3 regions of the Methylovorus glucosotrophus genome follow, and region 1 is predicted to be linked to each of the others. Evidence: riboswitches for the same ligand, from Rfam matches in the RefSeq annotation. Region 1 holds a riboswitch; each other region holds the start of a gene.
The links. A riboswitch is a leader RNA that binds a small molecule or an ion and turns the genes downstream of it on or off. The one in region 1 is predicted to bind cobalamin.

Region 1 (5,399 bases):
TTAAGACCGCGAGTCAACTTTGGCTACATAACACGCTGGCGTGTGATGAATTTACGGTCCGCAGGATTAAATCTTGACCCTGAATAATTGTGTCTTGAATCACATTTGAAGGATGGGAGGATTGTATTGCCGATTCAAATAATAGCAATGACTTATCGCATATGGGGTGACCAGACTTGCAGCCTGAGGGCCGCATATCGAAGACTCTGGATGATTTGATTCCCTTTAGCGCCCAAACAGGCTTAATATGCATCTGGCACCCAGCAGTAAGCAACTGAATAATATAAAATAAACCGGGTGCGCGCATGCACTGCATTTCTCATTTCAGCACACGCACAGAAGTTGCACCGCACCGGGGCAAAACGATACGCAAGACTTGAAGCTGCTTTACAGATCAACACTTTCAGGAGGATTGAGATGAAAACAATTTTAAGCATTGATGGGGGTGGTATCCGCGGCTTGATCCCGGCACTGATACTGACCGATATCGAGGCCCATCTGGGCAAGCCGGTCTGGCAATTGTTTGACCTGATTGCGGGCACGTCGACCGGCGGCATTCTGGCGATAGGCTGCGCCAGGAAAGATGCCTCGGGCAAGGCAAGATATGCGGCGAAAGATCTGGTGAATATCTATGAAACCCGTGGCAAGGAGATCTTCTCGCGCTCGCTGTGGAAGGGCGTGTCCTCCATAGGCGGGATTGCCGATGAGCTTTACTCCGCCGATGGCATTGAGCAGGTGCTGCAGGAGTATTTTGAAGACGACGCGCTGCAGGACTGCCTGACCAACACCCTGATCACCAGCTATGACCTGCAAAACCGCGAGCCTATTTTTTTCAAGAGCTGGAAAGATGAACACAAACCGCTGCTGCTCAAACACGTGGCGCGTGCCACATCGGCCGCGCCTACCTATTTTGAACCCACCCAGATCGAAGTAGCAGGCTCGCTGAAAACCCTGGTGGATGGTGGCGTATTTATCAATTCGCCCTCGGTATCGGCTTATGCCGAAGCCAAACGCATTTTCCCGGATGAAACCGAGTTTCTGCTGGTTTCGCTAGGCACCGGCGAGCTGATCAGGCCGATTACCTTTGATGAGGCGAAAGACTGGGGCAAGGCTGGCTGGGTGCTACCGCTGTTGAGCTGCATGTTTGATGGCGTGGCCGATGCCGCCAATTACCAGATGCAGATGATACTGGGCGACCATTACTACCGGCTGCAAACGGAATTGAGCATCGCCTCGGATGACATGGATAACGCCACCAAGGGCAATATTGAAAACCTGAAAGCGGAAGCCAAAAAACTGATCAAAGCCAACAAGGCCACGCTGGAGACGATCTATCAGGCGCTGGCGCGCTAAGCGCTGCCAGCATCACCATGCAATGCCCCGGCTAACTGCACAAACGTGACAGGGAATCAAAATCAAACGCCTGTCCGCTGATGCTCTTCTGAAACACATCCTGCTGCTGAATCCGCTGCGGGGTGTTGAAAGTCGCGCTATTCAGCTTGTCGATAAACCCATCGTCCACCAGCATGGCACAAGCCAGGCTGCGGGAGTATTCCGACTTCAACACGGACAGCATCTGGGCATGCTCAAAATCAAACTCCACGATCTTTTGCAGCGATTTCGCATAGGTCGTTCTGACCGAAATCACCTCAGGCAAGCTGGAGGATTGCGCAATCAGCGGCTCAATATCATCGCGTATGCCATCCCGGTTTTTGTCTGGCCCCGAGAGTGGGCTGGTCTTGACCTCAGTATGCAGCAAGGCAGCCGCCCAGCCGGGCAGTTTGTCGCAGGCAGATAGCGTCAACAGCAGTCCGGCAGCGCCAAATAGCGGCACCAGCCGGGCAAGCTTCGCGGATATAAACAGAAGGTTCATGCGCACAATAATTAAGAGAGTTTCACGAGCTGAAAGGCCTCATGTAGCCAGATCAAGACTTATGCAGAAAGTATACAGCCCATGCAAAATCCGTCGATCCAGGGGTGACAGAATTGTCACCTTCTCCTGCCAAAGGCCCACTGCGCGTGCCTCTTAACATTTCTTAATACTTATTCAAGCTTCCCCTTTATAATCTATGCACACTGCCAGGTGCCTGCCCTCTCGCTCGAGGGGAAAGGTGAAACGGGAAACAGGTGAAATGCCTGTGCTGCCCCCGCAACGGTAAGCGAGTATGGATGTGCCATCGACGCCACTGGGCCTTGTGCCTGGGAAGGCGGTGCATCAAGCCTCGCGAGCCCGGAGACCGGCCTGCCAGTCACGAAGGAACTACCGCGGGGCGCGGTGTTTGGGCAAGGCTGATCAGCCATCTCATACTCAGGCTCTGTGGTTTTTCCATGATGAATCGGCATGCGGGGTCGCATGCGAACATTTAGGAAACGCCCATGAAACGCACTGCCATGGCGAGCCTGACCGGCTTGCTTTTTTCCGTGTCCGCTTACGCTGAAGATATTCAGCCGCTGGAAGAAGTCGAAGTATCCGCACAAAGCCTCAAACCCGAATCCCGCCTCAAACAGCCACTTTCCACCGGCAGCCGCCTCGGCCTGACGCCATTTGAAACGCCCGCCAGCATTGAGGCTGTGGATGCCGACACCATACGCCGCCGCGGCGATATCAGTATCCGCGAAGCCATATCACGCAGCACCGGTATCAGCGACATCAGCAATCTCGGCGTGGGCAATGCCTTTTCAGCGCGCGGCTTTAGCGGCAATGATTCCATCGGTCAGGCAGAAGATGGCGTACGGCTCTTGACCGCCGCCAGCACGATCACGTTTCCCTCCGACACCTGGGGCTATGAACGCATCGAGGTGTTGCGCGGGCCAGCTTCGGTGTTGTTTGGCACCGGCACCGTGGGTGGCATCATCAACAGCATACGCAAGGCGCCGAGCCGTGAAGCTTCATTTGAAGCACTGACCGGCTGGGGCACCCGCGGCGAATACCGCGCTGGCGTGGGAGGCACCGGGGCCGTGGGCGAGATAGGCGCATTCCGCATTGATGCCTCCGCCACCGGCGGCAATGGCTATGTGGACCGTGGCGAGCATCAGAGCCGCAAGCTCATGAGCGGCCTGCAACTGGTCCCCAGCGATCGTCTGCGCGTCGATTTCACCTTTGATCATAGCAAAGACTCCCCGACCACCTACACCGGCATCCCTTTGCGCGATGGCCGCATCGACAGCAGCCTGCGCAAGCAGAATTACAACGTGCAAGACAGTGCCATGGATTTTGCCGATGACCGCCTGCGCGCCAAGGTGGAATGGGATATTTCAGATAGCCTGAAACTCACCAACATCAGCTACTGGTTTAACAGCCGCCGCCACTGGCGCAACCTGGAATACTATGCTCTCGATAGTGCCAGCAATACCGTAACGCGATCGGGCTATACCGAGATCAAACACCAGCTGAAACAGCTGGGCAACCGCTTGGAACTGGCCAGCATAGCCGATGCCTTCGGCCACAAGAACCGCTGGGCCATGGGCTGGGAAACCACGCGCGTGGATCTGCGTTATATCGACAACTTTTATGATGGCACGGATGGAAGTAACACCGTGCCGGCCAAGGGTTTTGCGCCGGGTTACTACTCCGATGCCGCGCTGGACCCGACCATCCCCGAATTCAAGGCACGCACCTTGCAAAACGCCCTGTTTGTGGAAGATGCGCTGGACCTGACCGAGCGACTGAAACTCACCGCAGGCTTGCGCCAGGACTGGATCAATGTCGATCATCAGAACTTCATCAAGGGCACTTCCTTCGACAAGGATTACTCGCCCTTTTCCTATCGCCTGGGCACGGTGTTCACCGCTACTCCTGGCCTGGCCGTGTATGGGCAATACAGCCAGGGCTCGGACCCGGTATCGTCCATCGTCTCCTTGCGTCCCGGCAGCAAAGCCTACAAGCTGACCACCGCCAAACAGGCCGAAGTCGGCATCAAGCACATGCTGGATCACGGCAAAGGCGAAGTGACGCTGGCGCTGTACCACATCGCCAAGGACGACATCCTGACACGCGACCCTGCCGATCAGCGGCTGACAGTGCAAGGCGGCAAGCAGTCTTCACGCGGTGTGGAGCTTTCCACCCTGCTGCTGCCAAGCGCACATTGGCGTGTAGACGCCAATGTGGCACTGCTGAAGGCGCGCTATGACGAATTGCTGGAAAGCGGTGCCTCACGCGCAGGCAATACGCCGACCAATGTACCGGAGAAAGTCGCCAACGCCTGGGTTTACTACCAGCTGGGTGACTGGTCCATGGGTGCGGGGGCCCGACTGGTAGGGCAACGCTACGCCGACACGGCCAACACCTCGGTCATGCCGGGCTATACCGTGTATGACGCCAACATTGCCTGGCGTGCCAACCGCCACACCACCCTGCGCCTCAACGCCCGCAATCTGGGTGACAAGCTCTACGCCAGCACCTATTACGACACCAGCCAGTTTATCCTCGGCCCCTCACGTAGTCTGGAACTAACGGCCGAAGTCAGCTACTGATTACTGCCGGAGAAACGCGACACTGACGCCCTGCCCTGCCGCCAAGCACCCCTTGCCGCAGCGCGGGGCGTTTTCTTTAGTGGGCGGCAGGCTTGAGCCAGCAGGCCATGCCTATCATTAACCCGGCAATGCCAATCAGCATATAGAGCGAACTGGCATAGCTGCCTGTTACATCGCGCAGATAGCCGAATGCCAGCGGACCAGTCGCGGCGACCAGATAGCCAATGGTGAGCACAAACGCGGTCCATGCGTTGGTTTCACTCGCGTTGGCGGTGTTATCCAGCGGCAAGGTCATGCCCAGGGTAAAGGCACCGCCCAGACCAAAGGCGGTGATGGCGATCACCGGCACAGGTGCCCATAGCGGCGCTATGGTCATCACCATCAGCCCCAGCAAGGTAATCACGGTGCTGGACACCAGCCAGACACGGCGATCCAGCGATTTGCTGTAAGCCCCGAACACCGGACTTGCCAGCATGAAGGCCGCAGTAAAGCACCCCAGCAGCACACCGGCCATGCTGCTGGAGAGGCCATGTTCCAGAAACACCGCCGCCGTCCACGTCACCATGGCATAAAAAATCAGGTTAACGCAGGCAAAAAAAGCGGCAACCCGCCAGGCCAGGGCATTGCGCCATGGCAAGGGCGCCCGCACAGCCACGGTCTTCTGGCTGGCATCGTGCGTGCGCACATGCTGCCAATAGACGTAGCCCCAGGCCAGCGTCGCCAGCAGCCCCAGCACAGACCATATACCGGCGGGCAGGCGCCAGCCACTCACACTCTCTGCCATGGGCGCGGTAATCACGGCAGACAGCGTGCTGCCAAAGGACAAACCTGTCACATAAATGCCCATCACCCACGCCGCGCGGGTCGGGTAATTCACCTTGATGTAGCCCGAGAGCAGCGTGCCGGTGACGGCGATGCCTGCGCCA
Region 2 (5,399 bases), on a different contig from region 1:
CGCCACCTTGATCCTGGCAGCCAGCGGACTATTGGCAAGCCATGCGGCAATGGCCGACAAAGGTATCGCGTATGTGACCAATCAGGATGCCGGTGTCAGCGTCATTAATCTGGATACGCTGGAAACCAGCAGAACCATCGACATTCAGGGCAAGGCACCACGTGGCCTGGGCGTCACGGCGGATGGCAAGTTGCTCATCACCGCCAACAAGGAAAATGGCAATATCTCCGTGATCGATACCGCCACTGGCAAGCTGGTGCAGCATATCGACATCGGCAAAAACCCCGAATTTGTCCGCATCAAGGGCGACCTCGCCTTTGTATCCTTTGAGCCCAGCTCCAAAGGCGGCCCACCACCAAAACCAGGTGAACCCGCAGCCAAGGAAGATGACGATGATGATGACGAGCCAGCCCGCATCGCCATTGTGGATCTGAAAAAAGGCAAGAAAATCCGTGAGATTGTCGGCGGCCCGGAAACCGAAGGCATTGAATTCTCCAAGGATGGCAAAAAGCTGATTATCACCAATGAGGCTGACAACACCATCACCGTCCACAACATTGCCACAGGCAAGTTGCTGAAAACCGTCAAGACCAAGGAATACGGCGAACGCCCACGCGGCATCAAGGTTTCCCCTGATGGCAAAACCTATGTCGCCACCCTGGAGTTCGGCAACAAGTTTGTCGTGCTGGATGACAAGTTCAAGGTATTAAAGACTGTAGATACCGGCAAGGGTCCTTACGGCATCGCCTATGACCGCGATGGCAAGCACATCTATGTCGCCACCTCCAAGGAAAAAGCCCTGGAAGTCTACGATGCCAAGACCTACAGCAAGGTGAAGTCTGTTACCACCGGTGATCGTTGCTGGCACTTCAGCTTCACCCCAGATGACAAGCAGATTCTGCTGGCATGCGGCAAATCCAACGAAGTGGTGGTATTTGATGCGACGACGCTGGATGTCGTAAAACGCGTGACCGACAAGGATATGCCTTGGGGCCTGGTCACTTACCCTAAATCCATGGGTAGCCTGGATCAGCCTTAAATCACTGACTGGCAGTTTCGATCAGTACAAAAAAGCCCGCAATTGCGGGCTTTTTTCTTTTTCACGCTTGCACGCGAGGTGTGAAAAAGCGGTTAAATGGGATCAAACAGATCCGGGCCAAAAATCCCGGTTGGTTTGCCATCCAGACTGCGCTGGTTTTTGTCCTGCCAGTAACGTCGCATGCCTGCTTCGCCCTGTTTTTCTGCCCATTGCGTCAACTGGGTGCGCTGGCCCTGGTAACTGAACAAGGGCACGGCCATGCCGCACGAAGTCTGCACCAGATCAACTTTCAATATAAAAATCTGGCGTGTTCCCGGCAGCTGCTCAAAGCGGGCGGCCCAGTCATTCCAGGCACGGTCATGCGGATGCACCACTTGCGCTTGCCCATACAGACGCAAAATCAGCGGCTTGCCTTCAAACGCACAAAACATCAGTGTCATGCGCGGGTTTTCGAGCAGATGCGCAGCCGTTTCATTGCCGCTGCCCGTCACATTCAGCCAGGCCACGGTGTTGGCATCCAGCACGCGCAATGAATCCAAACCTTTGGGCGAGAGATTGACCCGGCCTTCCGGCGCGGCAGTAGCCACAAAGAACATGGGTTGCTGCCAGATGAACTCCATGTGCTCCTGGCCAAGCGCATCAAACTGCTTGCTCATGCTAGGCTTCCAGCAGCTTCATGATGAAATTCCATTCGCGCGGATCTACCGGGGTGATGGAAAGACGATTACCACGCTGCAGAATGCGCAGACTTTCCAGCTCCGGTGTTTCGCGCATTTCCTTCAAGCTCAAGAGACGGGTTTTACGCACCAGCTTGACGTCCACATTGAACCAGCGGGGATTTTCTGGCGTTGCCTTGGGGTCATAATATTTATGCCCCTCAACAAACTGCAACCGGTCAGGATAGGCAAGCCGGCTCACTTCGGCGATACCGACAATGCCTGGCTCGGCACAGTTGGAATGGTAAAACAGCACGCCATCGCCGACCTTCATCTGGTCACGCATGAAATTGCGTGCCTGATAATTACGGACGCCATACCAGTCCACCGTTTGATTGGGAAAACCGGCAAGATCATCAATCGACACATCGCCGGGCTCAGACTTCATTAACCAATATCGCATTTTTCTTCTCTATGACGTTCAGTTTTACGTATGATAATCCAACTCAATGGCGTAACGTCAAAGCCCAACCAGCTTCTCGGTTCTGCATTTCAAGATCGAGGAGTATACCCACACCAAGCACTGATACAGGAACTGCACCATGGCAAAAAACGTGTTAGGTACCCCGCTGCAATCCTGCAGCACTCAACCATTGACCGGCTTCACCCGTAACGGCTGCTGCGAAACCGGCCCCGAAGACACAGGCAGTCACACTGTCTGCGCGCAAGTCACTGAAGAGTTTCTGGCATTTTCCCAATCCCGGGGAAATGACCTTAGCACGCCACGACCTGAATATGGATTTGAAGGCTTGAAACCTGGTGATCGCTGGTGTTTGTGCGCCGCCCGCTGGCATGAAGCTGCAGAGGCAGGGTTTGCGCCGCCGGTGATCCTGGAAGCCACGCACGAGCGTGCGCTGGAGATTGTGAGTCTGGGGGATTTGAAATACCACGAACTGCGATAACCCAAACCAGCAGGATATCGCCATAAAAAAAGCACGGGGTTCCATTGGAATCACGTGCTTTTTGCAATGTGGGAGTTCCCCGCAAGCATCACCCAGGCCAGCATCCTGAACCAAAAGGTTCAAGTGGTAACAGCGTGGAACACATCAGGTACACCCACATTAGGAGCGCGCTCAACAGTGAATCAACACACCGAAACCGATGCCAAAGACTAGTTCAAGGAATTTATGACCTAAACAATACCGCAGGGAACAAACTGGCGCCATGACAGACATGGCAAAAGAAAATTTTTGATCAGAACAACTTGTTTTGCTCGGCAATCGCCTCGTCAATCTGTTCCTGCATGGACATCATTCTACGCTTCAAATCCCCGATGTCAAAGCCGCCGCTACGGGTAGTTAAAAGCTCATGCGCCATGTTGAGGGCGGCCATCACCGCAATACGCTCAATGCCAATCACCTTGCCGGTATCGCGAATTTCACGCATCTTGCGATCAAGATACGTGACGGCTGAAATCAATCCTTCACGCTCATCATCCGTACAGGAAACCTTGAACTCCCGCCCCATGATGTTGACATCAACTGCACGCACTTCGCTCATAGGCTACCTTCTGGCAATTGGCTTAACAGAGCCTCGATCCGGCTACCAGCCTTGGACATTTGCTCTTTCAAAAGGCGCGATTCATCACGGCTTTGGGCAAGCTCCTGACGCAATTGCAGATTCTCCGAACGCACGGCATGGTAAAGCTGCACCAGCTCACCTACCTTGTCTTCGAGGGCTTTCAGATCGGATTCCATATCGGCACTATAATTGTAAAAAGCTTGCATGGTCAACTGCTAACGAGCATTTTTGAAAGTATTACAACACGTTAAGTTTTAATCTCGCTTTGGTGAAATTTTTTGCATCCCGTATAATCCTATGCACGTTATCTGGTGCCCGATTTGCTGCTCTGCAAACCGGGTGAAACTGGGAAACAGGTGCGTTGACGATTAATCGAGCAACTATTCCTGTGCTGCCCCCGCAACGGTAATTACGTGCGGTTCATTCAACAAGCCACTGTGCACATGCATGGGAAGGCGAATGAACAAAACGTATAAGCCCGGAGACCGGCCCGATAGCTCACAAGCAGGCAATACCGCGGGGTGACGGTTTTCGCAGCGAATCGCAGATAACTTAATTTCATATTGCGCCTTCGTTCCGGATAGATTCAACAGCTTCCCTCACGGTATTCCCTTTTTATTTCTCGCATGCGGGGTCGCATGCACACAAAGGGGTATTCATGAACAAAACCATACTGGCAAGTACGATAGGCTTGCTGTTTACGACGGGCGCATACGCGGAGGCCACCTCCATTTACACCGATGAAGTCGTGGTCACTGCTAGTCGCATCGCAGAATCCCGCGAGAATGTATTGGCAGACGTCAGCGTCATTACCCGCGAAGAAATTGAGCGCGCCGGTCAATCCACTTTGGCAGAACTGCTAAGCACCCAACCCGGGATTCAAATAGAATCCAATGGCGGCCTGGGCGCCACCACCAATATCCACCTGCGCGGCACAGGTTCACAAGCGGTAGTCGTAATGATTGATGGCATGCGAGTCAGCTCAGCGACAACAGGAACCACCACGCTGAGCCAAATTCTGCCTGAGCAAATTGAACGCATTGAAATCCTGCGTGGCCCGGCATCAAGCCTGTATGGAGCAGATGCCATCGGCGGTGTAATACAGATTTTTACCCGACAGGGCAAAGGCGAACCCCGTCTGTCAGCATCTGCAGGTTATGGCAGCAACAACACACAACAGGCATCTGCGGCCTTGAGTGGCTCCGTGGGCGATACTCGCTATGCTGCGAGCGTCGCGTCGCTCACCACAGATGGTATTTCGTCATTCAGGACCCAATCCGGACGAGATCAAGATCACGATGGTTTTCGCAATCTGAGCTTTAATGGCAACATCAGCCACACTCTGGCAGAAGGTCATGAAATTGGTGCTCAGGTATACACATCAAATGGTCACTATGACTTTGACGGTAATGACTTTCCTGCCAATCAGGATTTGCGTCAACAAAGCTTTGCCCTTACCAGCAAAAACAAAATCACCGAATACTGGCAGAGCCAGTTCCGCATAGGCGAAAGCCAGGACGATCTTTACAGCGTCGGCAGTTTCGGCGTCAGCTCGTTGCGCACCAAGCAGCGCCAACACTATTGGCAGAATGACTTGCGCTTGCCATTGGGCACATTAACTCTTGCCTATGACAGACTAGAAGACAAGGTCGATGGGAATGGCAGCTACACCGTCGACAAACGGTTTAATAATGGCTACCTTGCAAGCTATCTGCTTGAGAAAAATGCCCATGCATTCAAGTTTGGCTTACGCCGAGACAATAACTCCCAATTTGGGGAACATACCACCGGGAACATAGGATATGGGTATCGCCTTAATGATTACTGGCGCGTGAATGGAAGCTTTGGTACAGCCTTCCGGGCACCGACCTTTAATGATTTATATCTTCCATTTCAGGATTATGGATTTGGCTATACCTATCAAGGCAACCCCAACCTTAAACCTGAAACATCACGCAATACCGAAGCGGCCGTTGTCTACGATCAAGGACATCACCGTATCAGCTTGACGGCCTACCATAACGAAATTGACAACCTGCTGGTGGGTACAAATGGCACCCTGACAGATTTTCCCAGCAATGTAGGCTCCGCCAAAATTAAAGGCGCCACATTAAGCTATGAGG
Region 3 (5,399 bases), 850 kb from region 1:
CAGTTGCTCGTTCACCACGGTGAATTCACCGGAGAGATTGGATTTCACATACAGGTTCTGGTATTCCGGCTCGATGCTGGCGGAGACACCGACGATATTGGAGATCGTCGCTGTGGGTGCAATCGCCACGCAGTTGGAGTTGCGCATGCCCACGCGCTGTATGCGCTGGCGCAGGCTATCCCAATCCAGCGTGCTTGAGCGGTCGACTTCCACCTGACCGCCACGTGCTTCGGATAGCAGACTGAGCGTATCCAGCGGCAATATGCCTTGATCCCACAGGCTGCCACGGAAGGAGGAATACGCGCCCCGCTCTTCCGCCAGATAGCTGGAGGCGAGGTAGGCGTTGTAGCACACGGCTTCCATGGCGTGATCGGCGAATTCCACTGCGGCGGATGAGGCATACGGCACGCGCATGGCGTGCAAGGCATCCTGAAAACCCATGATGCCGAGGCCCACCGGGCGGTGACGGTAATTGGAATTGCGCGCCTTGCCCACGGCGTAGAAGTTAATGTCAACCACGTTATCCAGCATGCGCATCGCCACGCGGATGGTGGCGGCCAGCTTGGTCTGGTCCAGCACGTAGCTGTCGCCTTCGGGCTTCAGGTGCGCCATCAGGTTCACCGAGCCCAGGTTGCACACGGCGATTTCCGTTTCGGAGGTATTCAGCGTGATCTCGGTGCAGAGGTTGGAGCTGTGCACCACGCCCACATGCTGCTGCGGCGAACGGATATTGCACGGGTCTTTGAAGGTGATCCATGGGTGTCCGGTTTCAAACAGCATGGAGAGCATCTTGCGCCACAGCTGCACCGCGGGCACGCGCTTGAACAGCTTGATTTCGCCATGGTCGGCGCGGCGCTCGTAGTTGGTATAGGCCGTCTCGAAAGCCTTGCCATACAGATCATGCAGATCCGGCACGTCAGACGGCGAAAACAGCGTCCAATCCGCATTGGCCTGCACGCGCTGCATAAAGAGGTCAGGAATCCAGTTGGCGGTGTTCATGTCGTGCGTGCGGCGGCGGTCGTCGCCAGTGTTCTTGCGCAGGTCCAGAAACTCTTCCAGGTCCAGATGCCAGCTTTCCAGATAGCCACACACCGCGCCCTTGCGCTTGCCGCCCTGATTCACCGCCACGGCGGTATCGTTGACCACTTTCAGGAAAGGAATCACGCCCTGGCTTTTGCCATTGGTGCCCTTGATGCGCGAGCCCAGCGCCCGCACTGGCGTCCAGTCGTTGCCCAGGCCACCGGCAAATTTTTGCAGCAGCGCGTTTTCCTTGATCGCCTGGTAAATGCCATCCAGATCATCGCTCACGGTGGTGAGGTAGCACGACGACAGCTGCGAATGGCGCGTGCCGCTGTTAAACAAGGTTGGCGTGGAGCTCATGAAATCAAAGCTCGACAGCACATGGTAAAACTCGATGGCGCGGCTTTCGCGGTCAATCTCGTTGATCGCCAGGCCCATGGCCACGCGCATGAAAAACACCTGCGGCAGTTCAATGCGGCGCTCTTCAATATGCAAAAAGTAGCGGTCATACAGCGTCTGCAAACCCAGGTAGCCGAACTGCAGATCGCGGTCGGCCACCAGTACGCTGGCAAGGCGGCTGAGATCAAACTGCGCCAGGCGCTCATCCAGCAATTCGGCGGCAATGCCGGTCTTGATGTATTGCGGAAAATATTCGGCATAGCGCTGCGCCATGGCGGTGTGGCTCACGGCTTCGCCCAGCACCTCGGCACGCACCAGGTCCAGCTGCAAACGGGCGGTAACGTAGTTGTAAGCAGGCTCGCGCTCAATCAGGCTGCGGGCGGAGAGAATCAGCGCGCGGCGCACTTCATCAAACGGCATGCCGTCGTACAGGTCGCGCATGGCTTGCTCCACAATCACGGCGGGTTGCACCGCATCGCCCAGATTCACGCAGGCCTCGGTCACCATGCTCAGCAGCAACTGCTGGTCCAGCGGCACGCGCTTGCCATCCTGCAGCACATGCAGGGTGGGCGCAGGCGCTTGCTGGGCGGCGCGCTCGGCCGCACGCTTTTCGCGGTACAGCACATAGGCACGCGCCACGTCATGCTCGCCGGAGCGCATCAGCGCCAGCTCTACCTGATCCTGAATATCTTCAATGTGGATGGAGCCACCGGCTGGCTTGCGGCGCACCAGGGCGGCCACCACGGTATCGGTCAGCGCCTGCACCTCGGTGCGCATATGGCTGGAAATAGTCGAGTGCTCGCCCGCCACCGCCAAAAACGCCTTGGTCAGCGCAATCGAAATCTTGTCGGCGGCAAACGGCACGGCGGCGCCATCACGGCGTATGACTTGCAAACTGGGGAGTGCAGCATTTAAAACCGGCTGCGCGGTATTGATATCATCCATCTACTTGGCTCCTATCAGGAGCGGGAGTCGGCAACCGACGTACGCAGGCGCAATGACATTGCATTGCCGCTGTACATCCACCACCAGGACCAGCAAGGGAGAAGGCGCAAACCTTCCATCTGCCGAGGACACCCCGCCTCAAACGCGTTGAAAAAATCCACGGCAGGTCTCCTGGCTCCCGGCCTTACGCTTGGCGCCTTCCCGAACCCCGGCAGGTTCAGTGGCTTCAGATGCCTTGCGCTACCAGACTGACATGACGTCAGCCCGATGGCTGGTTACAGTTGCGGGGGCAGCCCCGGCGTTGCATATCGGCGAGAAATATTCTGCAGACACACGCACCGGATTCCCTTTTAACTCGCGGTTTGAATCAAACCTTGAGGACCGTAGTGCTGGCAATGTAACACAATAGGGAGTGGTATCGTCAACAGGGAAATACAAAATATGGGAATAACGCCCTATGTACTCTGGGCGGAATCAAGCTATCGCCGCAAGCCAAAACGCCTGATGGCGCAGGCCCGGGCGACAAATATTTCAATCGCATGACATACGACCGCATAATGTCGGTTGTTGCCCTCCCCCCGGCATTTCATCCCCCATAAAAGAAAGTTGTTGTTCGTGGAAATCGCGTTCGTGTTTGGCAGGCTGGTGTTTTCCATACTCGCCAATGTCTATCAGAAAAAACTGTCGCAGCATCCGCTGCACCCCTTCTTCATGGTGGCGACCAGCTATGTGGTGTTGAGCGTGCTGGCGCTGCCGTTTGTGCCTGTGGTGCATGCTGCCAGCCTGCCGCAGGCGTTCTGGATGAATGTCTTGCTGGCGGCCGTGCTCGATGTCGGCGGCTGGATGTTCATGGTGATGTCGCTCGCCAAAACCGATCTGTCGGTGTTTGGGCCGCTGAATGCTTACAAGGTGGTGATTTCCATGCTGCTCGCCATTGTGTTTCTGGGCGAGGTGCCTACCCTGCAGGGCTTTGCAGGCGTGGCGATTATTGTGGTGGGCAGTTTCTTTCTGATGCCTGCCAACGGTCAGCGCGAGGCCAACCGCATGCTGCTGTTGCTGAAGGAGCGCGGCGTGCAGGCGCGTTTTCTGTCCATCCTGCTGTTTTCCATCGGCACGCTGTTCCTGAAAAACGCGGTGACGGATGGCGGGCCGCTGGCCACGCTGGTGTTCTGGTCGCTGCTGGGCTTGCCGCTGGTGATGCTGGCGAATCTGCTGTTCATACCCGCCAGTGTTAAAGAAAGCACCAAAACCTCGCTGTCGCATTTGCCCACGATTGCCAGCATAGGCGTCATGATTTTCATCATGCAGTACTGCACGCTGGTGCTGCTGTCGCACATGCTGGTGGCGTACACGCTGGCGCTGTTTCAGATGAGCATGGTGTTGCAGGTGCTGGTGGGCTATCAGGTGTTCAAGGAAAAAGACATTCTGCGCAAGCTGATCGCTGCTATCGTCATGATGCTGGGCAGCCTGCTGGTGATTAGCGCCTGACCAAGCCGGGCATTAAAAATGCCAGCGGCCAACGCATGCATTGATACGTGGGCCGCTGGCAAGGTTTACACGAGCGATAATCCCGAGATCACGCCGCCTTGTGATTGAGCTTCTCGTGGCGGAGCTGACGCGCTGCGGCGACCATGTGTTGCAGGGCGGCGATTGTTTCCGGCCAGCCGCGGGTTTTGAGGCCGCAATCCGGATTCACCCACAGACGCTCTACCGGGATCACCTCAATCGCTCGCTTCAGCAAGGTGGTCATGGCTTCCACACTCGGCACCCGCGGCGAGTGAATGTCATACACGCCGGGGCCGATGTCGTTGGGGTAATCAAACTCGCCAAAGCCATCCAGCAGTTCCATCGCCGAGCGCGACGTCTCAATGGTAATCACGTCGGCATCCATCGCGGCAATCGACGGCAGAATGTCGTTGAACTCCGAATAGCACATGTGGGTGTGTATCTGCGTGCCGTCTTCCGCCACGCTGGCCGATAGCTTGAATGCCCGCACCGCCCATGCCAGATATTGCGCCCATTTGGCCTGCTGCAAAGGCAGCCCTTCGCGGAAGGCAGGTTCGTCAATCTGGATGATGGCAATGCCGGCCTGCTGCAGATCGGCCACTTCATCGCGTATCGCCAGCGCCAGTTGCAAGGCGGTGGTTTCGCGTGGCTGGTCATCGCGCACAAACGACCATTGCAGCATGGTCACCGGACCTGTGAGCATGCCCTTGACCGGCTTGCTGGTGAGCGACTGCGCGTAGCGGGCCTCCGCCACCGTCATCGCCAGCGGACGATGCACATCGCCATAGATAATCGGCGGTTTGACGCAGCGCGAGCCATAGCTCTGCACCCAGCCGTACTGGCTGAACACATAGCCTGCCAGCTGCTCGCCGAAGTATTCCACCATGTCGTTGCGCTCGGCTTCGCCGTGCACCAGCACATCCAGATCCAGCGCCAGTTGTTGCTCAATGGCATGGCGGATATTCTGCTGCATGGCCAGCGTGTAATCCTGCGCACTCAGATCGCCCCGGCGAAACGCTGCCCGGCTGGCGCGTATATCGGCGGTCTGCGGAAAAGAGCCTATGGTGGTGGTCGGCAGCAAAGGCAGCCGCAAACGCTTTTGCTGCGCCAGACGCCGCTCGGCAAACGGGCTGCTACGCTCGGCGGATAACTGCGGCAGATGCTGCAAGCGCTGCTGCACACTCTCGTTATGCACACGTGGCGATGCGCCACGAGAAGCGATGGCCTTGCGCGCGGCTTGAAACTCGGCAGCCACGCTATCCACCCCGTGATTCAGCGCCTGCTGCAACAGCTGCAACTCACGCAGTTTTTCATCGGCAAACGCCAGCCAGGAGCGTATTTCTGCGTCCATAGACGACTCCTGCGCCAGCGAAACCGGCACATGCAACAGCGAGCACGATGGCGCGATCCACAAGCGATCTCCCAGCCGCTGCGCTACCGGCTGCAACAGCTGCAAGGTCTTGTCGAGATCGTTGCGCCAGACATTGCGGCCATCCACCACCCCGGCGGAAAGCACCCAGTGGCTGGGC

Region 2: another riboswitch for cobalamin. It lies ahead of FNL37_RS11425 (TonB-dependent receptor domain-containing protein); the one in region 1 lies ahead of FNL37_RS04520 (TonB-dependent receptor).
Region 3: another riboswitch for cobalamin. It lies ahead of FNL37_RS08455 (ribonucleoside-diphosphate reductase subunit alpha); the one in region 1 lies ahead of FNL37_RS04520 (TonB-dependent receptor).

What each region holds. Positions count from the first base shown of each region.
Region 1 is NZ_VMSE01000001.1:958,796-964,194, reverse strand. Features, by position in the region: gene FNL37_RS04530 (patatin-like phospholipase family protein) at 418-1,353, shown strand; gene FNL37_RS04525 (hypothetical protein) at 1,385-1,873, opposite strand; cobalamin riboswitch at 2,065-2,260, shown strand; gene FNL37_RS04520 (TonB-dependent receptor) at 2,377-4,473, shown strand; gene FNL37_RS04515 (MFS transporter) at 4,550-5,399, opposite strand, start outside.
Region 2 is NZ_VMSE01000002.1:99,998-105,396, reverse strand. Features, by position in the region: gene FNL37_RS11455 (cytochrome D1 domain-containing protein) at 1-1,039, shown strand, start outside; gene FNL37_RS11450 (pyridoxamine 5'-phosphate oxidase family protein) at 1,132-1,695, opposite strand; gene FNL37_RS11445 (EVE domain-containing protein) at 1,697-2,158, opposite strand; gene FNL37_RS11440 (DUF2237 family protein) at 2,298-2,657, shown strand; gene FNL37_RS11435 (cell division protein ZapA) at 2,950-3,255, opposite strand; gene FNL37_RS11430 (hypothetical protein) at 3,252-3,482, opposite strand; cobalamin riboswitch at 3,569-3,784, shown strand; gene FNL37_RS11425 (TonB-dependent receptor domain-containing protein) at 4,067-5,399, shown strand, end outside.
Region 3 is NZ_VMSE01000001.1:1,808,494-1,813,892, forward strand. Features, by position in the region: gene FNL37_RS08455 (ribonucleoside-diphosphate reductase subunit alpha) at 1-2,364, opposite strand, end outside; cobalamin riboswitch at 2,509-2,765, opposite strand; gene FNL37_RS08460 (EamA family transporter) at 2,980-3,852, shown strand; gene metE (5-methyltetrahydropteroyltriglutamate--homocysteine S-methyltransferase) at 3,941-5,399, opposite strand, start outside.